DNA from 3 places in the Paraburkholderia aromaticivorans genome. Region 2 is predicted to be linked to each of the others. Evidence: predicted binding sites of a transcription regulator. Region 2 holds the regulator's gene; each other region holds the start of a gene.
The links. Region 2 encodes LexA, which represses DNA repair genes until DNA is damaged. Its sites were predicted from a motif close to ACTGTATNNNNATACAGT; they were not measured.
Positions count from the first base shown of each region.

Region 1: a site for LexA is predicted at 3,931-3,948, ahead of CJU94_RS10035 (PA0069 family radical SAM protein). Genes of this name have one in related genera too.
Region 3: a site for LexA is predicted at 5,014-5,031, ahead of CJU94_RS01940 (CppA family protein). Genes of this name have one in related genera too.

Region 1 covers NZ_CP022989.1:2,178,780-2,188,597, reverse strand. The annotation lists gene rimM (ribosome maturation factor RimM) at 1-274, opposite strand, end outside; gene rpsP (30S ribosomal protein S16) at 407-661, opposite strand; gene CJU94_RS10045 (PQQ-dependent sugar dehydrogenase) at 834-2,024, shown strand; gene CJU94_RS10040 (NINE protein) at 2,256-2,723, shown strand; gene CJU94_RS10035 (PA0069 family radical SAM protein) at 2,740-3,885, opposite strand; gene CJU94_RS10030 (Lrp/AsnC ligand binding domain-containing protein) at 3,994-4,482, opposite strand; gene CJU94_RS10025 (D-amino acid dehydrogenase) at 4,652-5,938, shown strand; gene CJU94_RS10020 (acyl-CoA dehydrogenase) at 6,056-7,846, opposite strand; gene CJU94_RS10015 (electron transfer flavoprotein subunit alpha/FixB family protein) at 7,944-8,879, opposite strand; gene CJU94_RS10010 (electron transfer flavoprotein subunit beta/FixA family protein) at 8,893-9,642, opposite strand.
Region 2 covers NZ_CP022989.1:3,607,129-3,616,946, forward strand. The annotation lists gene CJU94_RS16285 (asparaginase) at 1-849, opposite strand, end outside; gene CJU94_RS16290 (CysB family HTH-type transcriptional regulator) at 928-1,854, opposite strand; gene CJU94_RS16295 (sulfate/molybdate ABC transporter ATP-binding protein) at 1,944-3,002, opposite strand; gene cysW (sulfate ABC transporter permease subunit CysW) at 3,002-4,051, opposite strand; gene cysT (sulfate ABC transporter permease subunit CysT) at 4,048-4,941, opposite strand; gene CJU94_RS16310 (sulfate ABC transporter substrate-binding protein) at 5,078-6,118, opposite strand; gene lexA (transcriptional repressor LexA) at 6,434-7,084, shown strand; gene CJU94_RS16320 (hypothetical protein) at 7,204-7,548, shown strand; gene CJU94_RS16325 (DUF2939 domain-containing protein) at 7,645-8,298, shown strand; gene CJU94_RS16330 (universal stress protein) at 8,363-8,827, opposite strand; gene nodI (nodulation factor ABC transporter ATP-binding protein NodI) at 9,108-9,818, shown strand, end outside.
Region 3 covers NZ_CP022989.1:446,780-456,597, reverse strand. The annotation lists gene arsN2 (arsenic resistance N-acetyltransferase ArsN2) at 1-407, opposite strand, end outside; gene arsH (arsenical resistance protein ArsH) at 483-1,247, opposite strand; gene arsC (arsenate reductase (glutaredoxin)) at 1,247-1,669, opposite strand; gene arsB (ACR3 family arsenite efflux transporter) at 1,666-2,751, opposite strand; gene CJU94_RS40700 (hypothetical protein) at 2,738-2,899, opposite strand; gene CJU94_RS01955 (ArsI/CadI family heavy metal resistance metalloenzyme) at 2,896-3,351, opposite strand; gene CJU94_RS01950 (ArsR/SmtB family transcription factor) at 3,348-3,680, opposite strand; gene CJU94_RS01945 (DUF2471 domain-containing protein) at 4,285-4,686, opposite strand; gene CJU94_RS01940 (CppA family protein) at 4,725-5,006, opposite strand; gene groES (co-chaperone GroES) at 5,528-5,818, shown strand; gene groL (chaperonin GroEL) at 5,872-7,512, shown strand; gene cysC (adenylyl-sulfate kinase) at 7,647-8,273, opposite strand; gene CJU94_RS01920 (hydroxymethylpyrimidine/phosphomethylpyrimidine kinase) at 8,698-9,558, opposite strand; gene CJU94_RS01915 (hypothetical protein) at 9,557-9,781, shown strand.

The DNA of each region.
Region 1 (9,818 bases), 1.4 Mb from region 2:
CATGAGCGGCTACCTTGACCCAGCCTTTGAGGCCGTAAGCGTCGACGATTGCACCGACCTCGACCGCGTCGGCCGGCCAGCTTTCTGCCGTTTCCATGCGCATTTCTGCTGCACCGGACCCGGCGTTTGCAACATTGGCTTTCGCCTTGCCTTCGGCTTTTTCGACCGGTTTGCGGACGAATGCACCGAACGGCGCCTGACCAGACGTCTTCGCGCGCGGGGCTGCGGCTTTTTCCTTTGCGCGACCTGAACTGCCGGAATCACGCTCAGTCATGAGAGCACCTCGCTGTCAGCTTCGACGCCTGCTTCAGCAAAACAACGCGCGCATCGGACTGCTCATTGGACCGCTCACGCAAACCGCGCGAGCCGCCGGTCGAGCCGACGACGATACGCAGGCTAGCTGGCATTAAGCAGCCGGCTGCGCCTTTGCAGCTTCCTTCACGAGACGCTCGACGGTCGGCGACAGTTGTGCGCCAACGCCTTGCCAGTACGTCAGGCGGTCTTGAGCGATACGCAGCGACTCACCCTTCGTAGCAACCGGGTTGTAGAAGCCAACGCGTTCGATAAAGCGGCCGTCACGACGGTTACGCGAATCGGTTGCGACGATGTTGTAGAACGGGCGCTTCTTGGAGCCGCCACGAGCCAAGCGGATGATGACCATACTAGAATCCTTGAAAACCGGGGTTCGGAACGACTGAAACACGCGATTATAGCGGGAAACCGACGCCATAACAAACACTTACCGGGATAAACTGAGCGACGGTGTTGCGCCGGCCATCCAGGAAGGGACCCCACACCGCGTCGAAACGCCCGAATTACCTGACGGAGCGCCCTTGAAACTCCTGCCGCCCATTGTGTTTTTGCGCGACTTTTTTAGTGCTGCCGTACGGTTCGGGTTTGCCGGCGCGGCGCGCACTTTGCGAAACAGGACCCTGCGTACAGGCACGGCTCTGTTGCTCGCCGCGGCTGCCCTGCCGGCGCTTGCCGCACTGCCGGTGGAGCGGATCAAACTGCCGCCCGGCTTCCGAATCGAAGTCTTGTCGGACGCCGTGCCGAGTGCACGCGCCATGGCGCTTTCGCCCAAAGGCATACTTTATATAGGCAGCCTCGACGGCCACGTCTACGCCCTCGAATTGCAAAATGGACGCGTAACGGCGCGCCACGTCATCGCTTCCGGGCTGGAAACGCCGGCCGGCGTGGCGTGGCACGATGGCGCGCTCTATGTTTCGGCCGTGTCGAAAATTGTACGCTTCGATGCGATCGACGCCCACCTGAACGATCCGCCCAAACCGTCCGTGGTGACCGACAGCCTGCCCACGGAGACGCACCACGGCTGGAAATTCATCGCCTTCGGCCCGGACGGCAAGCTGTACGTGCCGCAAGGCGCGCCGTGCAACGTATGTCTGAAAGACCGCAACCGTTTCGGCCTGATCGGCCGCATGGACCCGGACGGCAGCCACTATGAAGTCGTGGCACGCGGCATTCGCAATTCGGTCGGCTTCGCGTGGCATCCGGTGACGCATGAACTGTGGTTCACCGACAACGGCCGCGACCTGCTCGGCGACGACATACCGGACGACAAACTCAACCGCGCGCCGCGCGCCGGGCTGGATTTCGGCTTTCCTTACTGCCACGGCGGCGACACACCCGATCCCGAGTTCGGCAAAGATCGTCCGTGCAGTTCGTTCACGCCGCCAGCGGCCAAACTGGGTGCGCACGTCGCGGCGCTCGGCTTGCGCTTTTACAACGGTGCGATGTTTCCGCCCGCTTACCGGAACACGATCTTCATCGCCGAGCACGGTTCGTGGAACCGCGGCAAGAAGGTCGGTTATCGCGTCGTGCACGTCGTCACGGACCCCAACGGCAGCAATGCCCGCCAGGAAGTCTTTGCCGAAGGATGGCTGCAACCCGGAGAGGCCGTGTGGGGCCGTCCCGCAGACGTGTTGCCGCTGCCCGACGGTTCACTCCTGATCAGCGACGACTACGCAGGCGCGGTCTATCGCGTCACTTATTCGGCGCCCTAGCCAGACGTTGGCGACGCGCAACCGCTGGGCGCCCGCAACGCCCAGCCATCCTGCCACACCGCCCACCCGCGCCGCCGGTGCACACCCGATTCCGCCGCTGCTCACAACACCGCCCCGCTGCCGCGCCGCCCGCCACGTGGCCGGCGACCCGCGGCGGGCGTAGAATGCGCGTCGGTCCGCGCGAGCCGCGCGCCGCTCCTTTAGACCGTCCATCACTCTGCTCTCGCCTACATGTCCACCCTTGCTTCGGCTTCCCCGCGCTTCAGATCCAAGACGATAACCGCCGCACTGGCGTTCTTCTTCGGCTGCCTCGGCGTTCATCGGTTCTATCTGTACGGCACGCGCGACGTCTACGGCTGGGCTCACCTGATCGGTACGCTGATCGGCATTCCCGGCGCGATGCTGGTGGTAGCCAGCGAACGGGCCTCGATGCTTGGCTGGTTGCTGGCGTTTCCCGGTGCGGTGTCGTTGCTCGCCGCGTTTCTGGCCGCGATCGTCTACGGGCTGCGTCCGGACGAAAAGTGGGACGCGCAGTTCAACACCCACACTCAGCGCAAGAGCCGCTCTGGCTGGACAGTCATTTTCGTCGTGATCTTTTCGCTGCTGATCGGCGCTTTCCTGCTCATGACAGGGCTCGCCATCTCCTTCCAGACTTACTTCGAAGGCCAGGTTCAGGCGGCCAAAGCACTCTCGCAGTGATTCGCCGCGCACCGCGCTAAAAAAGATCCAGTTGAGGGTCGTTGCGCGCCGGTTCAGCGGCACGCGGCGCTTCCACCCGACGAAAGTGCGACATATCCAGAATGCCGCGGTCACGCCGGTTCAGCCCCAAGCAGCGTACCGCCTTCTGGAATCGCTGCTTGAGGAGGTCCGCCCACAAACCTTCTCCCTTCATTCGCGCGGAGAAGTTCGAGTCGTAGTCTTTTCCGCCCCGCATGTCCCGCACGCGACCCATGACCCGTTCGGCGCGGTCGGGAAAATGGGCCGCGAGCCAATCTTTGAATAGCGGCGCAACTTCCCACGGCAGACGCAGCACGATATAGCTCGCGTTGCTCGCCCCCGCCTCCGCACAGGCCTCCAGCACGCGCTCCATGTCCGGTTCGGTAACGAACGGAATCACCGGCGCGATGCTCACGCCAACCGGAATGCCCGCCTCGCTCAACGTGCGGATGGTGCGCAGCCGCCGTGACGGTGTGGCCGCGCGAGGTTCGAGCGTGCGGGCAATCTCGGCGTCCAGCGTGGTGATGGTGATGGCAGCCATGAATTGCCCGCGCGCCGCCATGGGCGCCAGCAGATCGAGATCGCGTTCGATCAGCGACGATTTGGTGATTGCCGCGAACGGATGGTGACGCTCGCTGAGCACTTCGATCACTCGGCGCGTGAGCCGCAAGTCACGCTCGGCGGGCTGCCACGCGTCCGTATTGACGCCCAACGCGATCGGCTCCGGCACATAGGACTTCTTCGACAGTTCCCGCTCGAGCAACTCCGGCGCGTTGATCTTGGCGTAGATCCGGCTTTCGAAGTCGAGCCCCGGTGACAGCCCCAGATAGCTGTGCGTGGGCCGTGCAAAACAATAGATGCAGCCGTGCTCGCAGCCGCGGTACGGGTTCAGCGACACGCCGAACGGAATATCCGGCGACGCATTGCGCGTGAGGATGGTCTTGGCCCGCTCTTCGAAAACCTGGGTACGCAAGACCCTGGGCTCGTCCTCGCGCTGCGCCTCCGACAGCCAGCCGTCGTCCACCGCTTCACGCTGGTCGACTTCGTAGCGGCCTTGCAAGTTCGTCACCGCGCCGCGGCCCTTGCGAGGCGCGGGCGGCGCGATCGGAAATTCATTGACGGGTGGGGAATCGGAGTCGGTCACGGCTGGAACACGGCTGGAGCACGCAAAATACAAACGGCGCAAACACCTGTACAAATATACAGTGTTTACGCCGTTTGTCGAGCCCCGACGTGCGCGTGCCCCCGCCTTCTAATCCCCGACCGCGATCGTCAGCGTTTCCTTGATCTCTTCCATCACCACGTAGCTTTTGGACTGCACCGCGCCGGGCAGTTGCAGCAGGATGTCGCCCAACAGCTTGCGGTAATCGGCCATTTCGCCGATGCGCGCCTTGATCAAGTAGTCGAAGTCGCCCGACACGAGGTGGCATTCCAACACCTCGGGGATCTTCTGCACCTCGCGGCGAAACTGGTCGAACATGTTGCCGCTCTTGTGATCGAGCGTGATCTCGACGAACACCAGCAGCGCCGCGCCTAACTCCGCCGGGTTCACGCGCGCGTGGTAGCCGGTTATGACGCCATCGCGCTCCATCCGCTTGACGCGTTCGATGCACGGCGTGACCGACAGGCCAACCTGTTCGGCCAGGTCTTTCATGGCCATGCGGCCGTCCTGCTGCAACAGGCGCAGGATCTTGTGATCGAGTTTGTCGAGAGCCCGGACCGGCTGGCGCTGTGTACGCATGATGTTTTTGCTGAAAATCTTGAAAATACAATAACAAAACCTGCCTGACTGTTAATAGTATAGCGGTTAACACTGGGCGATCAGCGTTATACCTCGTGAATCGAACGAATCCAACGACTCGACGAGCACACCGCCCTCAGACCTCATTTTTGAAAATCCTGGAGCATCTATGCGAGTCGTCGTTTTGGGCAGTGGCGTCGTCGGGGTGACGAGTGCGTACTATCTGGCACGCGCCGGTCATGAAGTAACCGTTATCGATCGCGAGGCCGGCCCGGCGCTCGAAACCAGTTTCGCCAATGCCGGCCAGATCTCGCCGGGCTACGCGTCGCCGTGGGCGGCGCCGGGCGTACCGCTAAAGGCGGTCAAGTGGATGTTCCAGAAACACGCGCCGCTGGCGATCCGCCTCGACGGCACGCAATTCCAGTTGCAATGGATGTGGCAGATGCTGCAAAACTGCACGTCGTCGCGCTATGCGGTGAACAAGGGCCGTATGGTCCGCCTCGCCGAATACAGCCGCGACTGCCTGCAGGCGCTGCGCGCCGAAACCGGCATCCAGTACGAAGGCCGCACCGGCGGCACGCTGCAGGTGTTCCGCACCCAGCAGCAATTCGACGGCGCCGCGAAAGATATCGCCGTGCTGCAGGAAGCCAATGTGCCGTACGAACTGCTGTCGCCGGCTGAACTGGCGCAAGCGGAACCGGCGCTCGCCGCGGTATCGCACAAGCTGACCGGCGGTCTGCGCCTGCCGGGCGACGAAACCGGCGACTGCCAGATGTTCACCACGCGCCTCGCCGCGCTGGCCGAACAGCTGGGCGTCAAATTCCGCTACAACACGCCGATCGACGCACTGGCGATGGCGGGCGACCGCATCGCCGGCGTGAAGTGCGGCGAAGAACTGGTGCGTGCGGATTCGTTCGTCGTCGCGCTGGGTTCGTATTCCACCCAATTCCTGTCCGGTCTCGTGAAGATCCCGGTCTATCCGCTCAAGGGTTATTCGATCACCGCGCCGATCGTCAACGAAGCGTCGGCGCCGGTGTCGACCGTGCTCGACGAGACCTACAAGATCGCGATCACGCGTTTCGACGACCGGATTCGTGTCGGCGGCATGGCCGAGATCGTCGGCTTCGACAAATCGCTGCGCCAGGCGCGTCGCGACACTCTGGAACTGTGCGTGAACGATCTTTTCCCGGGCGGCGGCGATACGTCGAAGGCTACGTTCTGGACCGGTCTGCGTCCGATGACGCCGGACGGCACGCCGATCGTCGGCCGCACGCCGGTAGCGAACCTGTTCCTGAACACGGGCCACGGCACACTGGGCTGGACCATGTCGTGCGGCTCGGGCCAACTGCTCGCCGACGTGATGTCGGGCAAGCAACCGGCCATCAAGGCAGACGACCTGTCGGTGCATCGCTATCTCGGCGAGATCGGCGGCGCCCATCGCCCAGCTTATGCGTAACGTTTAACGACGCTTCGCGAGCGGTGGACCTGGTGTGTGATCCCACAGTCCAGCGCGGCAAAAACAACGGCGCCTCACAAGGCGCCGTTTGTTTTTTCAAGCGGAGCAGAAGCAGCGTCAGAACTGATCTTCAGACAACGCCAGCACACTCTCCCCACCCTTCGCGCTGACAATCGACGCCTCCAGCGCCGACGCCTGCGTCAGCACATGCTCCGCATAGAACTGCGCGGTCGCGATCTTCGCGCCGTAGAACGAAGGATCCTCGTCGCGCTTTGCGGCCGCCACCAGCAACGCACGCGCCATCTGCCAGCCGCCGAGCACGATGCCCGCGAGCTTCAGATACGGCACGCTGCCGGCGAACACCGCGTTCGGATCACTCTTCGTATTGGCAACGACGAAATCAACGGCGGCACTCAGCGAGCGATGACCCTGCGCAAGATACTTCTTCATCGACTCGAACGCCGGACCTTGCTGCGCGCCGAGCGCCTCGACCGTTTCAGCCACGCCGGCGAGCAGCGACTTCGCCACCTTGCCGCCGTCGCGCACGGTCTTGCGGCCGATCAGATCGTTCGCCTGGATCGCGGTCGTGCCTTCGTAGATCGGCAGAATGCGCGCATCGCGGTAATACTGCGCGGCGCCGGTCTCTTCGATGAAACCCATGCCGCCATGCACCTGCACGCCGAGGCTCGTGACATCGATCGACAGCTCCGTGCTCCAGCCCTTCACGATCGGCACGAGGTATTCGTAGATCGCCTGATGTTCGGCCCGCGTGGCCTCGTTCGCGTGACGGTGCGCGATGTCGCAGTGCGCCGCGGCCACATAAGCGAGCGCGCGCGACGCTTCGGTGAGGCCGCGCATGGTCGCGAGCATGCGGCGCACGTCCGGGTGCTGGATGATCGCGACCGGTTGTTTCGCGGAGCCATCCACCGGACGGCTTTGCACCCGGTCTTTCGCGTACGCCACCGCCTTCTGGTAAGCGCGGTCCGAGATGCCCACGCCCTGCATGCCGACCGCGAAACGCGCCGCGTTCATCATGATGAACATGTACTCGAGGCCGCGATTCTCTTCGCCGATCAGATGACCGATCGCGCCGCCGTGGTCGCCGAATTGCAGCACCGCGGTCGGGCTCGCCTTGATGCCGAGCTTGTGTTCGATCGACACGCAATGCACGTCGTTGCGCGCGCCGGGCGAGCCGTCTTCATTGACGAGAAACTTCGGCACGATAAAGAGCGAAATGCCCTTCACGCCTTCCGGTGCGTTCGGCGTGCGCGCCAGCACGAGATGGGCGATGTTCTTCGCCATGTCGTGCTCGCCCCAGGTGATGAAAATCTTCGTGCCGAACAGTTTGAACGAACCGTCGCCCTGCGGCTCGGCGCGCGTGCGCACCAGCGCGAGATCGGAGCCGGCCTGCGGCTCGGTGAGGTTCATCGTGCCGGTCCATTCGCCGGAAATGAGCTTCGGCACATAGGTCTGTTTCTGCGCTTCGGTGCCGGCCGTCAGCAGCGCTTCGATCGCGCCGTCGGTGAGCAACGGACACAGCGCGAACGACAGGTTCGACGCGTTGAGCATTTCGACGCAGGGCGTCGCGATGAGCTTCGGCAGGCCCTGGCCTTCGTACTCGAGCGGATGTTGCACGCCCTGCCAGCCGCCTTCGCCGAACTGGCGGAACGCTTCCTTGAACCCGGGTGTCGCGGTGACCACGCCATCTTTCCAGCTGCTCGGATTGCGGTCGCCTTCGACGTTCAGCGGCGCGAGCACTTCGCCGCACAGTTTCGCCGACTCTTCGAGCACGGCCTGCGCGGTGTCCAGGTTCGCGTCTTCGAAGCCCGGCAGCGTCGCGATGTGTTCGAGACCGGCCAGTTCTTTCATCACGAACAGCATGTCCTTGATGGGTGCCGTATAGCTCATTTCCGTCTCCTCCGACTCTAATAAAAAAGGGCGCTGGACTTGATCGGTCCGCGCCCTTCCCGTGTTGCCAGACGCCTTTTACAAGGCGCTTCGGCGCTTAGCCCAGCTCGCTAACGAGTTCCGGCACGACCGTGAACAGATCGCCCACCAGACCGTAGTCGGCGACGCTGAAAATCGGCGCTTCCGGGTCTTTGTTGATCGCGACGATCACTTTGCTGTCCTTCATGCCGGCCAGATGCTGGATCGCACCCGAGATGCCGACCGCGACGTACAGTTGCGGCGCGACGATCTTGCCGGTCTGCCCCACCTGATAGTCGTTCGGTACGAAGCCCGCATCGACTGCGGCACGCGATGCGCCCAGCGCTGCGTTCAGCTTGTCAGCCAGCGGTTCGAGTACCTTGGTGTAGTTTTCGCCGTTGCCCAGACCCCGGCCGCCCGACACGATGATCTTCGCCGACGTCAGTTCCGGACGATCCAGCTTCGTCACTTCACGGCTCACGAACTGCGAGATGCCGCTGTCCGCTGCCGCTTCGATCTTCTCCACCGATGCGCTGCCGCCTTCCGCTGCAACCGCGTCGAAACCGGTCGAGCGGACCGTGATGACCTTGATCGGATCAGCCGATTGCACCGTGGCGATTGCGTTGCCTGCGTAGATCGGGCGCTCGAACGTGTCGGCGCTATCCACGGCCGTGATGTCGCTGATCTGCGCGACGTCCAGCTTCGCGGCGATACGCGGCGCGATGTTCTTGCCGTAGGCCGTGGCCGGCGCGAGGATGTGCGTGTAATCCTTCGCGATGTTCAGCACCGTCGCTTCGACGTTTTCCGCGAGGCCCGCTTCGAGTTGCGGCGCGTCAGCCAGCAGCACTTTGCTCACGCCTGCAATCTTCGCTGCCGCATCCGCCGCGGCCTGCGCGTTGTGACCCGCGACCAGCACGTGAATATCACCGCCGATCTTCTGGGCCGCTGCGATCGTATTCAGCGTCGCGGCCTTGATCGACGCGTTGTCGTGTTCAGCAATTACCAGATTCGTCATTTCGTCCGTCTCCTCACAGCACCTTGGCTTCGGTCTTCAGCTTCTCGACCAGCGTCTTCACGTCCGGCACCTTCACACCGGCGGAGCGCTTGGGCGGCTCGACAACCTTCAGCGTTTTCAGGCGCGGCGTCACATCAACGCCCAGGTCTTCCGGCTTGATGACTTCCAGCGGTTTCTTCTTCGCCTTCATGATGTTCGGCAGCGTCACGTAGCGCGGTTCGTTCAGGCGCAGGTCGGTGGTGATGACGGCGGGCAGCTTCAAAGACAGCGTTTCAGCGCCACCGTCCACTTCACGCGAAACCGTCGCCTTGCCGTCTGCCACGACGACCTTCGAGGCAAACGTCGCCTGCGGCAATCCGGCCAGCGCAGCCAGCATCTGGCCGGTCTGGTTCGAATCGTCGTCGATGGCCTGCTTGCCGAGAATCACCAGCTGCGGCTGTTCCTTGTCGATCAGCGCCTTCAGCAGCTTGGCTACCGCCAGCGGCTGCAGTTCTTCGCCCGACTCGATCAGGATCGCGCGATCCGCGCCGATCGCCAGCGCCGTGCGCAGCGTTTCCTGCGACTGCGTGACACCCGCCGACACGGCGATCACTTCGGTCGCCACGCCCGCTTCCTTCAAACGCACCGCTTCCTCAACCGCGATTTCGTCGAACGGATTCATCGACATCTTCACATTCGCGATGTCGACGCCCGTGCCGTCCGATTTGACTCGAACTTTCACGTTGTAATCGACCACTCTCTTGACTGGCACCAGGATTTTCATGCACACGCTCCAAAGTTACGAATACGTCAACCCAACGAACATTATAACGACTGCCCTCGCGGCAGCCCTGTCGCGGGCGCTCTAGCAGGAGGATATCGCTCCTCAGCGGCGTGACGGCAATATCGAACGATCGTTCTATTTTAATCTCGAAAAAACCCGGGAGACAACCCCGGGTC
Region 2 (9,818 bases):
TTGCGAGGCGGCATCGGCCAGCGCTTGCTGGACCGAGGTGTGAATCGAGCCGTTGCCGGTGCCGGCCACGACGATACCGCGCACGCCGGCCGTCACCAGCGCGTCGACGGCAATGCGCGAGACGCCTGCGTAACTCACCACGATCTCCACGTGCGGCCACTTCGCGCCGATCACGAATTCAGTGGCGAGCGTATGCGCACGCACCACGCTGCGCTGGAATTCGACGCGGCCGTCCTGCACCCAGCCGAGTGCGCCGATTTCAGGCGAATGGAATGCATCGACCGCGTAGGTGCTCGTCTTCACCACGTCGCGCGCGCTATGAATCCTGTTGTTGAAGGCCACCAGCACGCCCTGCCCGCGAGAGCCCGCGTGCGCCGCGACCGTCACCGCGTTCAGCAGATTCAGCGGACCGTCGGCGGACAGCGCCGAGGCCGGGCGCATGGCCGCCGTCAGCACGACCGGCTTGTCCGACTTGACGGTCAGATGCAGCAGGTAGGCGGTTTCTTCGAGCGTGTCGGTGCCGTGCGTGACCACCACGCCGTGGATGTCGTCGTCGGCGAGCAGCGTGTTGATGCGTTGCGCGAGCGCGGTCCACAGCGGCATCGCCATGTCCTTGCTGTCGACGCTGGCAATCTGCTCGGGCGCGATGCGCGCCACCGTGGACAAAGCCGGCACCGCGGCCAGCAATTGCTCGACGCCGACCACACCGGCCTGATAGCCGGACGTATTGGTGGCGTCCGCAGCCGCCCCGGCGATCGTGCCGCCGGTCGCCAGCACGGCAATGCGCGGCAGCGGCGGCGTGGCGCCTTCGTCCGGGGGTATGGCGGAGGAGGAAGTCAAAGTGTTCATGGCGGCGATTGTAAGCGATGCGCCGCGCGCCGCCATGCGTGAAGAAACTAATGGCCCGTCAACGGCCCGGCGCATCCATCAAACGGCTTCGCGCAACTGGGCGGCGATCTCCGCTTCGTTCAACTGCGGCGCGAACATCTCGATCAGCCGGTATGCGTATGCGCGCAGGAACGCGCCCTTGCGCAAACCGACCCGTGTGGTGCTGGCTTCGAACAGATGCTGCGTGTCGAGCGCGACCAGTTCCGTGTCGCGCTTCGGATCGTAGGCCATCGCCGCGACCACGCCAATGCCCATGCCGAGTTCGACATACGTCTTGATCACATCGGCGTCGATCGCGGTCAGCACGACGTCGGGCAAGGCGCCCGCTTTGGCGAACGCCTGGTCGATATGCGAGCGGCCCGTGAAATCCTGGTCGTACGTGACGATCGGAAATTCGGCGATCTCGTCGAGCGTCAGATTCGGCCGGCCCACCAGCGGATGATCCTTCGGCACGACCACCACGTGATGCCACGAATAGCACGGGAACGTGACGATATCCGGGAAGCGGTCGAGTGCTTCGGTGGAGATGCCGATGTCGGCTTCGCCATTGATGATCATCTGCGCGATCTGTTGCGGGCTGCCCTGGCGCAGCGCCAGATGCACCTTCGGGAACACCTCGGTGAATTGGCGGATCACCTTCGGCAGCGCGTAACGCGCCTGCGTGTGCGTAGTCGCCACGACGAGGTGGCCGCTATCCTGATCCGCGTACTGGCGCGCGACGCGGCGCAGATTCTCGGCGTCGAGCAGCATCCGCTCGATCAGCTGATGCACCGCCTTGCCCGGCTCGGTGAGGCCCGTCAGACGCTTGCCGCGTCGAATGAAAATATCGACGCCGAGTTCGTCCTCCAGATCCTTGATCTGTTTCGACACACCTGATTGCGACGTGTACAGCACGTTCGCCACTTCGGTCAGATTCATGTTCTGACGCACGGCTTCGCGCACGAAGCGCAATTGCTGAAAATTCATCTGTATGTCTCCGGTTGGTCCAGAGTTGAGTTATTTGAGTTTGATTGAAACACCGAGTCGTACTACAGCGCGCCTGACCGCGCTCGCGCTCATTGCGCCGGGAACACGCGCAATGCACGCGGCACTGCCGTCACACCGTCGCCGATCGAGAGCTGCAGATCGCGCCACGCTTCCCGATCGAGCTCGGCTTCGAGCAGGTTGCCCTCGCGGCCCGCGAGTTCGACCCGCACCGAGCCGCCCAGCGTCACCACGCGCCGCACGTCGACCACGATGCCTTCGCGATGGCCCGACGCCTGCGGGTACAACTGCAGATCGTGCGGTCGCACATAGGCGAAGGCCGGGCCGCTGAAATCGGCCTTGATCGACACCGGCAGCGCCGCGCCGTCCACCACGAAACCGCTCGCGTCGACCTTGCCATGCAGACGGTTCGCCGCGCCCAGAAACTCGTAGACGAACGAGGTTTGCGGATGATCGTAGACATCCTGCGGACTGCCCACCTGCTCCACATGCCCGCGATTGAGCACGACGATACGGTCGGCCACTTCCAGCGCTTCTTCCTGGTCGTGCGTGACGAAGATCGTCGAGATATGCAGATCGTCGTGCAGGCGTCGCAGCCAGCTGCGCAGTTCCTTGCGCACCTTTGCATCCAGCGCGCCGAACGGTTCGTCGAGCAGCAGCACTTTCGGCTCGACCGCCAACGCGCGGGCCAGCGCGATACGTTGCCGCTGCCCGCCGGACAATTCCGACGGATAGCGTTGCGCGAGCCAGTCGAGCTGCACGAGCTTGAGCAGCTCATGCACCTTCTCGCGGATCACCGCTTCGGAAGGCCGCTCCTTGCGCGGCTTCACGCGCAAGCCGAACGCCACGTTCTCGAACACCGTCATATGACGGAACAGCGCGTAATGCTGGAACACGAAACCCACTTCCCGCTCGCGCGCGCCGACCGTCGCCACGTCCTGGCCTTGCAGCTCGACCTGGCCCCCGTCCGCGTATTCGAGCCCGGCGATCACGCGCAGCAAGGTGGTCTTGCCACAACCGGACGGCCCGAGCAGCGCAACCAGTTCACCCGGCGGAAAGTCGAGCGTGACGTTATCGAGCGCGACGAAATCGCCGAAGCGCTTCTGCAGGTTACGAACGGTGATACCCATTACAGCTCTCCTTGCTTGAGCGGGTGTTGCTGCGATGCATGCGTTGTGTGTGATGCGTGTGTTGCACTGGCCGGCGCCGTGACAGGACCGGCATACGCGGGCACGTCCCGCGCGGCCGACAGTTCCGCCGACATATGGCGCTCGGCGAGCAGCTTCAGGCCGAGCGTCACGAGCGCGAGCAGCGCCAGCACCGACGCCACGGCGAACGCCGCCGAGAAGTTGTATTCGTTGTAGAGAATTTCGACGTGCAGCGGCATCGTGTCGGTCTGGCCGCGAATATGGCCCGAGACCACCGACACCGCGCCGAACTCGCCCATTGCCCGCGCGTTGCACAGAATCACGCCATACAGCAGGCCCCATTTAACGTTGGGCAGCGTGACGCGGCGAAAGGTCTGCCAGCCCGACGCGCCGAGCACGTGGGCGGCTTCTTCTTCGTCGTTGCCTTGTGCCTGCATGAGCGGAATCAGCTCACGCGCGACGAACGGGAACGTCACGAAAATGGTCGCCATCACGATGCCCGGCACCGCGAAAATGATCTGGATGTTGTGGTCTTGCAGCCACGGGCCGAACCAGCCCTGCGCGCCGAACATCAACACATAGATCAAGCCCGAGATCACCGGCGACACCGAGAACGGCAGATCGATCAACGTGGTCAGCAGCGCCTTGCCGCGGAATTCGAACTTGGCGATACACCACGAAGCCGCGAGGCCGAACACGAGGTTCAGCGGCACGGCGATCGCGGCGGTGATCACGGTCAGCTTGATCGCCGAGAGCGCGTCCGGGTCGGCGAGCGATTCCAGATAGAAACCGAGCCCCTTGTTCAGCGCCTGATAAAAGACGGCGACGAGCGGCACCACCAGGAACAGCGCGAGAAACAGCAGCGCGACGCCGGTCAGAATCCAGCGCACGAGCGGCGGCTCGGTGACCGGGTCGGGACGGCGCGCGACATTCAGCGGCGCGCGCGGCGCCACCGCCACGGCGTGATTCACGCCGCTCGCGCCATTCGCGCTATTGGCGGCGGCCACGTCATTCACGGTTCGGCGGCTCATTGCACACCTCCGCCGATTGCCGCGACGCTGGCGGCGGGCACCGGGCCCGCGCCGCCGCGGCTCGTGCGGCGCTGCAGATACCACTGCAAGGTGTTGATCAGGAGCAGCATCAGGAACGACACGACCAGCATCACCACCGCCAGCGCCGTGGCGCCCGCGTAGTCATATTGCTCGAGCTTCGTGATGATGAGGAGCGACGTGATTTCCGACTTCATCGGCACATTGCCGGCTATGAAGATCACCGAGCCGTATTCGCCGAGCGCGCGCGCGAATGCCAGCGCAAAGCCCGTCAGCAGCGCCGGAAACACCGCCGGCAGCACCACGCGGCGAAACGTCAGCCAGCGCGAGGCGCCCAGGCACGCCGCCGCTTCTTCCTGTTCGCGTTCGAACTCTTCGAGCACCGGCTGCACCGTGCGCACGACGAACGGTAGGCCGATGAACGTCAGCGCGACCAGCACGCCCGCCGGCGTAAAAGCGATTTTCAGGCCGAGCGGTTCGAGAAACTGCCCGATCCAGCCATTGCCCGCGTACACGGCCGCGAGCGAAATGCCGGCGACCGAAGTCGGCAACGCGAACGGCAGATCGACCACCGCATCGACGATGCGCTTGAACGGAAACGAGTAGCGCACCAGCACCCACGCCACCAGAAAGCCGAACACCGCGTTGATCAGCGCGCCGCCGAGCGCGGAAAAGAACGTCAGGCGATACGACGCGAGCACGCGCGGCGAGCTCACCGCGCGCACGAACTGGCTCCAGTCGAGCGTCGCGGTTTTCAGAAAGGTCGCCGCAAGCGGAATCAGCACCACGAGGCTCAGATAAGCCACCGTGATGCCGAGTGTCAGGCCAAAACCGGGTAAGGCGCTCGGCTTTCGGAAGGTCAACGTCGTCATGCTCGTTACTCGTTCAGGTTGATGCTCGTGTTGCCGGCCGCCGGCCCTGGCTGGCCAAAAGCGCGCCCCTGGGGCGCGCTCGGGAGTGACGCGTTACCGCATCCGTTTGCCGATGCCCTGGCGGGCAGTGGCTGTGTTACTGCGGCTGATAGATCGAATCGAATACACCGCCGTCGGCAAAGTGCGTCTTCTGCGCGTTGGTCCAGCCGCCGAACGAATCGTCCACCGTGTACAGCTTCAGCTTCGGAAACTTGGCGGTCAGCTCGGCCGGCACCTTGTTCGAACGCGGACGGTAGAAGTTCTTCGCCGCGATCTCCTGGCCCTGCTCGCTATAGAGGAAGTTCAGATAGGCTTCGGCGAGCTTGCGCGTGCCGTGCTTGTCCACCACCTTGTCCACCACCGCAACCGGCGGCTCCGCCAGAATGCTGACCGACGGCACGACGATCTCGAACTTCTCCGGGCCGAACTCCTTCAGCGACAGAAAGGCTTCGTTTTCCCATGCGATCAGCACGTCGCCGATACCGCGTTGCACGAAGCTGGTGGTCGCGCCGCGCGCGCCCGAATCCAGCACGCCGGCATTCTTGTAGAGCTTGCCGACAAATTCCCTCGCCTTCTGATCGTTGCCGCCCGGCTGATGCTCCGCATATGCCCAGGCCGCGAGGTAGTTCCAGCGCGCGCCGCCCGACGTCTTCGGGTTCGGTGTGACGATCGACACACCCGGCTTGATCAGGTCGTCCCAATCCTTGATGTGCTTCGGGTTGCCCTTGCGCACCAGAAACACGATCGTCGACGTGTACGGCGACGCGTTATCCGGCAGACGCTTCTGCCAGCCCTTGTCCAGCAAGCCCTTGTTGGCCAGGGCGTCGATGTCGTAAGCGAGCGCGAGGGTCACGACGTCGGCCTGCAGACCGTCGAGCACCGAGCGCGCCTGCGCGCCGGAGCCGCCGTGCGACTGCTTGAAGGTGATCGTCTCGCCGGTCTTCGCCTTCCATTCCTTGCCGAACGCCTGGTTGACGTCCTGATAAAGCTCGCGAGTCGGGTCGTAGGACACGTTCAGCAGTGTCGTGTCCGCTGCGTGCGCCTGCGCCATCACGCCGAGCGCGCCCGCCGCGCCCAGAGCGAGTGCCGCGATGAGTCGCTTCGTCTTGCCCGCCAGCCCCGTACCTTGGTGATTCATGTCAACTTTCTCCGCGTTGTAGTTCGCTGAAACCGCATATGGTGTTCCTCGGCGTCGCGGTCACGTGCACATGAGCCCCAACTCGGAGGCCAGTCTATCGAAGGGCTTTCATCATTAAAAATAATGTTTCTTCATTCTTTAATACGCAAAAGTGGTAATGACAGCTGGATAAGGCGTTGCGGCACGAAAACGGGTGTTGGAACGTCGCTTGACGACGCTCTAGCGCCACCCTTCAGCACGAACTTAAAGTAAAGCTTGAATTGCGCCGAATACTGTATAAAAATACAGTCACCTGTTCATACATACAGTGGCGCCATGACCAAACTCACCGCACGACAGCAGCAGGTTTTCGATCTGATCCGCAGGGCTATCGAACGCACCGGCTTTCCGCCCACCCGCGCGGAGATCGCCGCCGAACTGGGCTTCAGCTCGGCCAACTCGGCAGAAGAACATCTGCGCGCGCTCGCCCGCAAGGGCGTGATCGAGCTCGCGGCCGGCGCGTCGCGCGGCATCCGCCTGCTGGCCGGCCCGGAAGATTCGCCGCACCAGTTCACGTTGCCGCACGCCAGCATCATGCAACTGTCGCTGCCGCTGATCGGGCGGGTTGCCGCGGGTAGTCCGATCCTCGCGCAGGAACATATCTCGCAGCACTACGCGTGCGACCCGGCGCTGTTCTCGAGCAAGCCCGATTACCTGCTGAAGGTGCGCGGGCTGTCCATGCGCGACGCGGGCATCTTCGACGGCGACCTGCTCGCGGTGCAAAAGAAGAGCGAAGCCAAAGACGGCCAGATCATCATTGCCCGGCTGGGCGACGACGTCACGGTCAAGCGCCTGAAGCGCCGGCCGAACGGACTCGAACTGATCGCCGAGAACCCCGATTACGAAAACATCTTCGTTGAAACCGGCAGTGCGGAGTTCGCGCTGGAAGGGATCGCCGTGGGGCTGATCCGCCCCGGCGAGTTTTAAGCGGCTTGCTGCCGGGCGGCTGGGTTCAGGCGCCTTGGTCCAAGCCCCCTTCTTGCCCGTTCGACAGCATAAAAAGCCGCGCCAACGCCGCATCAACGTTGCATCGTCTGGAGAGTCTCATGGAACGTCTTGCCCGCCTGTTGCCTTTTCGCCAGTTCGGTCGTCTGCGCCATCTTCGCAAGCTGGTGCCCTGCTCATTGATCGAGGCGTCCACGGCCAGCACGCCGTCGCTGTTCGACTCGCCCGCCGGTGTGTCGAGCCTGCCATCGTCGTTGCCGGCGTTTGCCCGCGTGTCGCTGAACTCGGGCTTGAATACGGCCGAGCCGGCGCGTCGCGCACCGGTGCGTGTCTATCACGGGCCGTCGCGTCTCATCATGGTCGGAACGGTAGACGCGGTGTGCCGCATGATCGATCGCTGCATCGCCGACGAAACGAACGTCCACGGCGCGGTATTCGAGTCTTGATGGATGGTCTGGCGGGCGGCGATACGGCATCGCACGGGATCGTTTTCGCGTGGCCGCAGTCCACGTTAGATCACACCTGAAGGAGAGTCCCGTTCGATGGCAGTTCCGAAACACATCAAGGGCGGCGCCACCCGGCCGCTAGTCGTCACGCTAATCGTGATCCTGGTGATCGCTGCGCTCGGGTTCGCGTACGCGTCACCCTATATCGCGCTGAACAATCTCAAACGCGCGGCCGACGCGCGCGACGTGCAAACGGTCAATCAATACGTCGACTTTCCCGCGTTGCGTGAGAGTCTGAAGCAGCAGGTCACCGGCTTGTTGACACGCCGGCTCGACGCGCACAGCAACGGCAACCCCCTCGCCGCTATTGGCGCAATGATCGGCGTCGCGTTGATTGGTCCACTCGTGGATGCCTACGCCACACCGGACGGCGTGGCGGCCCTGCTGAACGGCATGCCGCCGCGCGGCGATCCGGGCGAGCGGCCGCCCGCGCCGCCTGCCGCGAACCCGCCGCCGGACGCCGGCGCGCCCTCACCGGCACCGGCCGCGCCAGCGGCGCCTGCCACCGCCAACGCGGGCAACGACAACGCTACGCCGGCGCAACCGCCGCAAACCACAGCGGGCTATCGCGGCCTCAACGAATTCGTCGTCACCTACCAGCATGGCGCCGGCGACGCGCGTTATTCGGCCATCTTCCAGCGCGAGGGTGTTTTCACCTGGAAGCTGGCCGCGGTCAACCTGAACGAGTGATTGCCTGATGTCGTCGGGCCCGGGCAGCCGGCCCGTCGAACACGCACGCGATCACCACCGCCTGTCAAGCCGCCGCTTGCTGCTGCTCCTGCGCGGAAGAACACGCCACCAGAATGCTGCATGACACACGGTCGAGCAGCGGCGTATTGCCCGCGCCCATCCACCATCGTGACAGACCGGTGCGGCAACGGTGGCCGACCACGACCAGGTCGACATGCAATTCGTTGGCGAGGTTGGCAATCTCGTCGATCGGATGGCCGAACGCGAAATGCCCTTGTGCGCTCACGCCGCGCTCGGTGAGCCAGTCCACGCCTTCCTGGAGGATGTCGCGGGCGGTCTTTTCGAAACTGCCGCAAGCGACATCGGTCAGCAGGCCCGCACTTTGCGCAATGCTCGAACGCATGTCGACGACCGACAACAAATGCGTTTCCGCTTTCAGATCCAACGCCAGGTCGGCGCCGCAACGCAATGCTTTGCGGCCTTCGCGCGAGCCGTCGTAGCACAGCAGGATTTTCTGGTAGCTCGCCATGATTTTTCTCCCTTCGCGCGGGACGCGCGATCTGAATGAATCATGGTGCGCCGCAATTCAGGTTGCAAGGGATGGAAAACGCTAACTGTCCGCTCATTGAGCGCGCGCCAGGCCCTAAACCGGTGCGCGCGCCGCCAGGCTTGTCCACGGGTCGATGCCGCAGTGCAAGAAACCCGCGCGGGCAGGCGGGGCGCGCACCAACGCTGCCCCGCCGATGCCCTAGAATAGGCGGCCTTCCCGGCCATTCAACCACGTCTGTTTCCGGAGACTCGTTCGATCCATGCCTGAAGCCGCCATCGAATTTCACGAGGTCAGAAAAAGCTACGGCGAGAAAACGGTCGTCGACGGACTGTCGTTTCATGTGAACGCCGGCGAATGCTTCGGCCTGCTCGGTCCGAACGGCGCCGGCAAGACCACCACGCTGCGCATGCTGCTCGGCATCGCCACACCGGACGCGGGCACGATCCGCCTATGCGGCGAACCGATCCCTGGCCGCGCGCGCGTGGCGCGAGCGCGTGTCGGCGTCGTGCCTCAGTTCGACAATCTCGACCCCGACTTCACGGTGCGTGAAAACCTGCTGGTGTTCGGCCGCTACTTCGGCTTGAACGCCGCGCAATGCCGTGCGATGGTGCCGCCGCTGCTCGAATTCGCCCGACTCGAAAGCAAGGCGGACGCGCGCGTGAGCGAGCTGTCCGGCGGCATGAAGCGGCGCCTGACGCTGGCGCGCGCGCTCGTCAACGACCCCGACGTGCTGATCATGGACGAGCCGACCACCGGCCTCGATCCTCAGGCGCGGCATTTGATCTGGGAGCGGCTGCGCTCGTTGCTCGCGCGCGGCAAGACCATTTTGCTGACCACGCACTTCATGGAAGAAGCCGAACGGCTCTGCCACCGGCTATGCGTGATCGAGGAAGGGCGCAAGATTGCCGAAGGCGCGCCGAGCGAGCTGATCGCCTCCGAGATCGGTTGCGACGTGATCGAGATTTTCGGA
Region 3 (9,818 bases), 1.2 Mb from region 2:
TCGTCGCGACTTACCCGCTCGTAGCCGACTCGTTCAAAAAAGCGTTCCGCGGTCGCCGTCAAAAGCCAGATTTCCTGTCGGCCCAGTGAGCGTGCGTGGCATTCGAGCTGTGCGACCAGTTCCCGCGCGATGCCTGTACCGCGCAATTCCGGCGTGACAGCGAGCGATCGCAAAAGCACGCTCGAGCCGAGTTGCTCAAGGCCGCCGCTACCGACGATCGTCCCGCGTGCATCTTCGGCAACCAGAAATCCTTCGATGAGCGCCCCCGAAACATCCTGTGCGGGTAAGCCATTGGCGAGCAACAGATTCTGGATCCCGGTCAGGTCAGCGGCGACGGCCTTTCTTATCGGCATGGCTCCATGCTCACTCGAAATCGGCTTGTTGCGCGCCAGACGCTTTGCCAGCAATCTGGCGCTTGCCGAAGATAAACGCAACAGCCGAAACCCGCGAGGTTATCAACACGGTCCCCGCGTTTGTCGCTGTCACTCCGTTTCGTTGTCTTCAGTGTCCGCATTGGCGGCCACTGCTTCCTGATTCATGGCCGCGGCCGCGAGGGTCGTTGCAAGCTCCGGGTGCGCTTCCTTTCGCTCGCTGTAGCGATCAGTCAGATAGTCCGACCGGTCGCGCACCAGCAGCGTGAACTTGTACAGTTCCTCCATCACGTCGACAACGCGGTCGTAATACGCCGAGGGCTTCATGCGGCCGTCCGCGTCGAACTCCCGCCACGCCTTCGCCACTGACGACTGGTTCGGGATAGTCACCATACGCATCCACCGGCCGAGAATACGCAGCGCGTTCACGGCGTTGAACGATTGCGATCCGCCACACACCTGCATGACCGCAAGCGTGCGACCTTGCGTTGGGCGGACGCCGCCGCTTTCAAGCGGCAGCCAGTCGATCTGGTTCTTGAATACGGCTGTCAGGGTGCCGTGACGCTCCGGGCTGCACCACACTTGCCCTTCCGACCACTCCGAAAGTTTGCGCAGCTCGACCACCTTCGGATGATCGGGCGGCACGCTGTCCACCAGCGGCAAGCCGTGCGGATCGAATACCCGTGTTTGCGCGCCGAAATGGCGCAGGATGCGTTCAGCTTCGAGCGTGAGAAGCCGGCTATATGAGGTCGGACGCAACGAGCCGAACAGCAGCAGAATTCGCGGAGCGTGTTGCGCGACCGCGCGCGGTTCGAGCTTCTGCAGATCAGGCGTGTCGAGGTGCGCGGCGCTGACGTTCGGCATGTCCTGCGTCATCAGAGCAGTCTCCTTCCTTCGCTATCGACGACCTGTTCCCCATCCTCTTTCGTGAATGGGCCCTTCTGCCGCGCAGGCAGGATGTCGAGCACCATCTCGGATGGCCGGCACAGGCGCACGCCAAGCGGCGTGACCACGAACGGGCGGTTAATCAGGATCGGATGGTCCATCATTGCGTCGAGCAACTGTTCGTCGCTCAGGGACGCATCGTCCAGACCCAGCTCGGCGTAGGGCGTACCCTTTTCACGCAGCGCTGCGCGTACCGTCAAGCCGGCGCGTGCAATCAGGTTCTTCAGTGTTTCCCGGTCAGGCGGGTTCTTCAGGTACTCGATTATTTCCGGCTCGGCCCCGGCATTGCGGATCATGGCCAGCGTGTTGCGCGACGTGCCGCAGTCGGGGTTGTGATAAATCGTGACGCTCATAGCGGTTGCTCCTCGATACTGTGTTTCGCTTCGTACCAGTGCTGCGAGCGGTTGACGATGCTAACGACGAACAGCATCACCGGCACCTCGATCAGCACGCCGACCACCGTGGCGAGAGCCGCGCCGGAATGGAAACCGAACAGGCTGATGGCCGTGGCCACTGCCAGCTCGAAGAAGTTGCTGGCGCCGATCAGGCTGGACGGTCCCGCAACACAGTGCGTGACGCCGAGCCGGCGGTTCAGCAGGTACGCAAGGCCAGAGTTGAAGAACACCTGAATGAGGATCGGCACCGCGAGCATGGCGATCACGAACGGCTCCTCCACGATCGCCTGCCCCTGAAACGCAAACAGCAGCACGAGCGTCGCGAGCAATGCGCTGATCGAATACGGGCCGAGACGGGCGACGGCTTGCCGGAAATACGCTTCACCCCTCGCGAGCAAATGCCGGCGCAACAACTGGGCGAGAACGACGGGGATGACGATGTACAGGACAACCGAAATGATCAGCGTATCCCATGGCACCGTGATAGCCGACAGGCCGAGCAACAGCGCAACGAGCGGCGCGAAGGCCACGATCATGATGGAGTCGTTCAGGGCGACTTGTGAGAGCGTGAAATACGGGTCGCCTTTGCAGAGCTGCGACCAGACGAACACCATCGCCGTGCAGGGCGCGGCAGCCAGCAGGATCAGGCCCGCGATATAGCTGTCGAGCTGGTCGGCGGGAAGCCATGGCGCAAACACGTGGCGGATGAAGATCCAGCCGAGCAAGGCCATCGAGAACGGTTTGACGAACCAGTTCACGAATAGCGTGACGCCGATGCCGCGCCATTGGTTCTTTACCTGGGTCATCGCGGCAAAATCGATCTTGACCAGCATCGGGATGATCATCACCCAGATCAGCACGCCAACCGGGAGATTCACCTGCGCCACCTCCATGCGGCCGATCGCCTGGGAAACTTGCGGAAGCAGTTGCCCAAACAGAATGCCGCCGACGATGCACAGCGCGACCCAGACCGTCAGGTAACGCTCGAAGAATCCGATTGCCGGCCGTGCATTGCCGATGGCCGTATCAGTGCTGCTCATCTGATTCCTCTATGTGGTTCTCACCGGTGGCGCGCATCTCGCGTTGGATTGCGCCAGGGGCCGCCATGTCGACCAGTGCGGCTGCCGCAATGCTGCGCATGCCGTTGCCGGTGCGGAGAATGAGAATTGAGTCAGGTCTGGTGCTCACGCGCGGCTCCGGAAGTTCACGACGGAATCGGCGGGTGCGCAGCATGCAGTTGACGATTCCGGCAGCACATGCGAGTGCCCATATAGCGGCGCAACGTCAAGAGTTCTGAACGTCTCCCATGCGACGCCCTGAGGATCAATCGTCCAGGCCTTGTCCGACCGGGCATAGCAACAGGTCGTTCCTGTCTGCGTGACTACCGGCAATTGTGCTGCGCTAAAACACGCATTCATCTCGGCCAGCTCTGCCTCGGTCTCGACCTGAATGCCGATGTGATCGACACCCGGTTTCGCACCGCGCTGCGAGATCGCGAAGTTCATCGCGGGGTCCGTCAGCTCCCATTTGCAGTAATCGCTCTTGCGAACGGTGGGCTCGGCGTTACCGAACATCGCGCTGTAAAAGCGGATGCTGTCGTTCAGATTCTCAACCGCAACATGGATGTGAATGCGTTTCATGCTTTGCCTGCGCAGCAGTTTGGGAGATCGCTCGCGGCACAGGTCGCGCCCGCGCAGCAGTTCTCCGTGAGGAAATCGATCAGACCTGTCATGGCGTCGAAGTTCGCCGTGTAGATAATGAAACGCCCCTCCTGCCGCGGCTTCACCAGCTCTGCATGTGACAGATCCTTCAGGTGGAAGGACAGGCTGGAAGGGGACAGCCCAAGCTGCTGGGCGATTTCACCCGCCGCCATACCCTCCGGTCCGGCCACCACCAACAGGCGGAAGATCGCGAGGCGCGATTCATGGGCGAGCGCGCTCAGCGCGCGTACGACGAGATCTGAGTCCATGCCCGGAACAATAAAGCATTGGCTTCGATATTTCAAGTATTGTTGAAATAACGTCGCGCGGCTGCCTCGTAGGGATGCGGGGAGGCGTTCGAGGATTGCGACGACTCGAGCAATGGGTGAGGCGGTCACGCAATTCGTCGACGCATGTGACGCATCATTGTCAGGAGTCGCACTTACGAAACGCCGTTCCGTGACTTCCGTGACATAAGCAGCCGAATCCGCCGTCGCGCAACAGTCCGGGCACGACGACGAGCCTTGTGTCGCTCGTCACCATCTGCGCAGCGAAAGGCGCAATGCCGGGAGCGGCGATGACCGCGACCAGCGCGACGGGATTTTGCAGTTTGCCCGTTGCTTCGCGCTCGCGTGCGATGTACGGCGCCGGCGGATTGATCGCGGTGACCCCGCACGCCGAGCTTCTGCCCGACCGCGACCAGGGTACCCCGAGCCGATCAGCATGCCATTCGCGACGAGATGGATGATGCTCTCAGCTAACTCTGAGTCTATGGTTCATTTCAGTATGAGCGATCTGGAGTCTGGTTCGCTTAACTTTGAACTTTCTATCGCGTATTCAAAACGATAACGGCCAACCGTCGATATCGGCGCACTAATCCTGAGTGGCCGCATCGGCAGTGTCGGCCTGTACCAGTGCGCGTACGAGCAAGTACACGGCTGGCAAGTCGTCGTCGTCACGTCGCCAATCGACGGGTTCGTCGAGATCCATTCCGGACAACCGACTGTCTTCAAACCGGACAAACGTCGAGCGTACCGTCTCGCTGTGCCTCGCCCGGAAGCCCCGATTTTCAAAGACTTGTACGTCGATTGTCTGCAGCGTGCGCCAGGTCGGCAGTCGCGCATCACTTGAGTAACGGCGGCGGCCACTGTCGAGGTGGCGACCTGCGACCGTGGCAATGATCTGCTGGAGATCGAGCGACGCGCTGCGCAGGGCGCGTTCGAAGGCGGCAGGATGGGTGCCGTGGACATCCATATCAAGAGCGGCGTCGTTCATGCGGTTATCTTCCTGAAGACTTGCGGCAACTGGCGGCATCAAATTCGATGCTTCGACAACGTCTGGTTTCGCTGTGCCAACAACTGGCGGATCTGGGCAAGATAGTTATCGCCGACCGTGCAGTCTTCAACAGGCCGGCAATGTTGATGAGGCGTTGGTGGACGTACGCCGAGATAGCGGCACACCGCGGACACGTACGGTTTGCCGTTGCCTCCCAGATGGCGTGCGGCAGCAGCCACGCGCACGTCTCCGACATGCTTGCGCAACCAGGCAAGCGTTTCGCGATCACCGTCGTTCAAGATGCGGATGAGTTGGTTCATGGCCGATCCTGTATATAAAAACAGTACTGTGAATTTATACAGTATTTGACCGGGATGCAAGTCAATTCGCAGGATGTTGGACTCGGCGGACAAAAAAGACGGCGATTAACGTCGATGCGCAGCGGTCGCCGCGCAGGCCGATGAGGCTATCGCGGCGAACGCCGCGCATCGGTTTCCAGTATTAAGGGATTCCCCTGGGCGGACGATCACAAGGAAAATCCACGCGATTCGGTCGTCGAGCACCCTGTTCGCGAGTGATCGGGGTTCATTTGCCGGCCATTGGGGCTGCTAGTAGATCGCTGTTTTGAAAGGGAATTATTGCAATCCGTCAGAGGCCTGCTGCGGTGCAAGGTTCGGACTCAAGCGAATCTGGACACTCGACGGTCATCCCTTCTTGAATTTGTCACCACCGGTCCATATAATTAGCACTCGCTGCACGAGAGTGCTAACAACATCGCCGGTTGGCTCAGTCAGCCGGGTTTTCTCAGCGTTCTTCAGTCTCAATCAAGAGAGGAGTATGTATGAACCTTCGTCCTTTGCATGATCGCGTGATCGTCAAACGTCTGGATCAAGAAACCAAGACTGCGTCGGGCATCGTGATCCCCGAAGCCGCAGCGGAAAAGCCGGATCAAGGCGAAATCCTCGCAGTCGGCCCGGGCAAGCGTGACGACAAGGGTGCACAAATCGCACTCGACGTGAAGGTTGGTGACCGCGTCCTGTTCGGCAAGTACGCAGGCCAGACCGTCAAGGTCGACGGCAACGAACTGCTCGTGATGCGCGAAGAAGACATCATGGCCGTGGTGCAGAAGTAAGCGCAAGCCGCTACTTTCCCGGTCATATCCCAGAGAATTCAAGGAGTTAGAAGATGGCAGCTAAAGACGTCGTATTCGGTGATTCCGCCCGTGCCAAGATGGTTGAAGGCGTGAACATCCTCGCGAACGCTGTGAAGGTCACGCTGGGCCCGAAGGGTCGCAACGTTGTGCTGGAACGCAGCTTCGGCGGCCCGACGGTCACGAAGGACGGTGTGTCGGTCGCCAAAGAGATCGAACTGAAAGACAAGCTCCAGAACATGGGCGCGCAAATGGTCAAGGAAGTCGCTTCCAAGACCAGCGACAACGCAGGTGACGGCACCACGACCGCAACGGTCCTGGCTCAGTCGATCGTCCGCGAAGGCATGAAGTACGTCGCATCGGGCATGAACCCGATGGACCTGAAGCGCGGTATCGACAAGGCTGTGTTCGCAGCGATCGAAGAACTGCGCAAGATCAGCAAGCCGTGCACGACCAACAAGGAAATCGCACAAGTTGGCGCGATTTCGGCAAACAGCGACTCGTCGATCGGCGATCGTATCGCTGAAGCCATGGACAAGGTCGGCAAGGAAGGCGTGATCACCGTCGAAGACGGCAAGTCGCTGCAAGACGAGCTGGACGTTGTCGAAGGTATGCAATTCGACCGCGGCTACCTGTCGCCGTACTTCATCAACAATCCGGACAAGCAAGTTGCCGTGTTGGACAACCCGTTCGTGCTGCTGCACGACAAGAAGGTGTCGAACATCCGTGATCTGCTGCCGATCCTGGAACAGGTCGCCAAGGCTGGCCGTCCGCTGCTGATCATCGCGGAAGACGTCGAAGGCGAAGCACTGGCAACGCTGGTGGTGAACAACATCCGCGGCATCCTGAAGACTGTTGCTGTCAAGGCTCCGGGCTTCGGCGATCGTCGTAAAGCCATGCTGGAAGACATCGCGATCCTGACCGGCGGTCAAGTCATCGCTGAAGAAACCGGCCTGACGCTCGAAAAGGCAACGCTGGCCGAACTGGGTCAAGCGAAGCGTATCGAAGTGGGCAAGGAAAACACCACGATCATCGACGGCGCTGGCGAAGCTGCGAACATCGAAGCACGTGTGAAGCAGGTTCGCACGCAAATCGAAGAAGCAACGTCGGACTACGACCGTGAAAAGCTGCAAGAGCGCGTTGCCAAGCTGGCAGGCGGTGTTGCAGTGATCAAGGTCGGCGCTGCGACCGAAGTCGAAATGAAGGAAAAGAAGGCACGTGTCGAAGACGCACTGCACGCAACGCGCGCAGCTGTGGAAGAAGGCATCGTCGCTGGTGGCGGCGTCGCGCTGATCCGCGCTCGCACGGCTATCGCTGGCCTGAAGGGCGCTAACGCCGATCAGGACGCAGGTATCAAGATCGTGCTGCGCGCGATGGAAGAACCGCTGCGTCAGATCGTCACGAACGGTGGCGAAGAAGCCAGCGTCGTGGTGGCAGCAGTTGCTGCTGGCCAAGGCAACTACGGCTACAACGCAGCAACCGGCGAGTACGTCGACCTGGTCGACGCTGGTGTTGTCGACCCGACGAAGGTGACGCGCACGGCGCTGCAAAACGCAGCTTCGGTGGCAGGTCTCCTGCTGACGACCGACGCAGCTGTTTGCGAACTGCCGAAGGAAGATGCACCGATGCCTGGCGGCATGCCCGGCGGCATGGGCGGCATGGGCATGGACATGTAATTCCGGTTGGGTCTCGTTGCGAGGCCTGGTTGGGAGCACATGGGGAAGTGCGCCGCGAGGCGCGCTTCCCCAAAAGAAAAAACCCGCAGACCATGCGGGTTTTTCTTTTGGGGTTGGCGTGATGCGATCTGTTATTACACGCGCTCAACGCAACCGGGATTCACCAGACCGTTATCGCGCACGTAGGCTAATATTTTCGCGACGCTTTCTGCCGGCGTCTGCGTTGCGGTGTCTATTTTCAGCTCAGGATCATCTGGGGCTTCATAGGGCGCGGATACTCCCGTAAACGAAGTGATCTCTCCGGCCCGGGCCTTGGCGTAGAGACCTTTCGGGTCGCGGCGCGCGCATGTGTCGACAGAGGCGGAAAGATAGGTCTCGATGAATTTGCCGGGTCCAACGATATCGCGTGCCATCGCTCTGTCTTCGCGCATAGGTGAAATAAGAGCCGTGATGACGATGAGCCCTGCGTCGTTCATCAGTTGCGCTACGTGCGCCACCCGGCGAATATTTTCGCGTCGATCTTTTTCGTTGAAGGTGAGGTCACGCGCGAGGCCATGACGAATATTGTCGCCATCAAGTACATAACATGCGTGACCTAGTGACAGGAGCTGTTGTTCAAGCTGGTAGGCAATCGTCGATTTCCCCGCCGCGGATAGACCGGTGAGCCAAATCGTGACCGGATATTGGCGGAATATGCGCATCCGATCGTCGGCGGTCACTTCGCCGTGGACGCGTTGCAAAAAGACGCGGGACTGTTCCATGGTGTTGCCCATAGGTTTCAATGGCAATGGGCGCGGTCGCCGAACTTCGGCGCTTTGCAGGGGCGATTGTAATGTCGGGTTAGCGCTCGAAGGACGCGTGAAGCATTCACAGGGGGAGGAAATAGAATCGATGACACATCGTCCAGATACAAACATTACGAGTCGTAAAGTTTAGCTGGACGTTAAGAGCCGAGGTGTAACGTTTAATTACACGCTCCAGCGTCCGTTTGCCTATGAAGAACCTGTGAGTCGGCTTGCCGGGGGGAGTGTCTGAATTTTTGTGTGGACCGAGCAAGCAAACACCCATTGCAGGTTTTCTGGAAATAAAACCCGGCCCAATTCTAGTTTTTCTGCATCGACGGACTGCGATTGAGATCGGCTTTGTAGCCGCCTGCTGCTGACGCAGTGAACATCCCTATGAATCCTAGTGCCGTGCTTCGCCCGGCGTCGCGTCCTTGCCCGCGGCAGGCGGCGTTTCGTCGTCGCTGCTGCGCGCCCAGAAGAACCGGTCCGGCATATACGCGCCCATGCCCGGCCGGAACGCGTTGCGCACCGCCTGATACAAATACTCCTGCGCCTCGCGCACGGCTTCGGCGGGCTCCTGGCCGTTGGCCAGCAACGCCGCGATGGCCGAGCCCAGCGTATCCGTCAGACCCATGATCCGATGGCTGCCACGGTCCCACATGTCCTGGCGCAACTGGCCGTCTTCGCTGAAAAGCGTGTTGACGTGCCGGTGCGTGCCGGTCTCCGTCGACAGAATATATTCGCAGCCTTGCGACAGCAGATGCGAGATGGCGGCGTCGAGGCTCGGCGCCTCGGCGTCGCCGTCCGGCTGGGCGAGCGCGAGCAGCGTGGTCGCATCGGCGACCAGCAAGGTGGTTTGCGGCGCGAGCAGATCGGCGATCGCTTCGCGCAGTTCGTCCGCGGAGAGCACGTGCTCGTCGTCCAGCGTGAAGTCGGGGGCGAGAATCAGCGGAATATCGTCGTAATCGGCGACGACTTCGGCAATCGCGCTTACCACTTCGGCACGCGTGCAGGCGCCGACCTTGAACGCGGCGATCGGCATGTCTTCGAGCAGCATGCGCGCCTGGGTCGCGACCACTTCCGGGTCGAGTCCGGTGACTTCGTCGCAGCTTGCCGAGTCACGCACGGTGTAGCCTGTGAGCACGGAAACCCCATGGCAGCCCATGCTGGCAAGGGTCATCAGGTCGGCTTGCAAGCCGGAACCGCCGGTGGGATCGGAAAGGCCGAAGGTGAGGACGATCGGAGGCGTATCGCTGGGCATGAAGATTGACAAAAAAGAGCTGAATTTGGACGCAGAGGGTGCGCAATCGACTCAATTATGCGGCCTAAACCGTCGCCGGGGCGTTTTTTCGCATCCTGCGATGCGTGGCGGCAAGCAGGCGGCGGCCGGCGCGCTGCATGGCGCCACAACCATCGCGGCGGCTGACGCGAACCGCATGGCCAAAGGCCGTCGCAGGCTACGATCGCGCGTTTCTGATTGCTAGGCATTGGGGCGGCAACACGGTACCATCATGGCTCCCG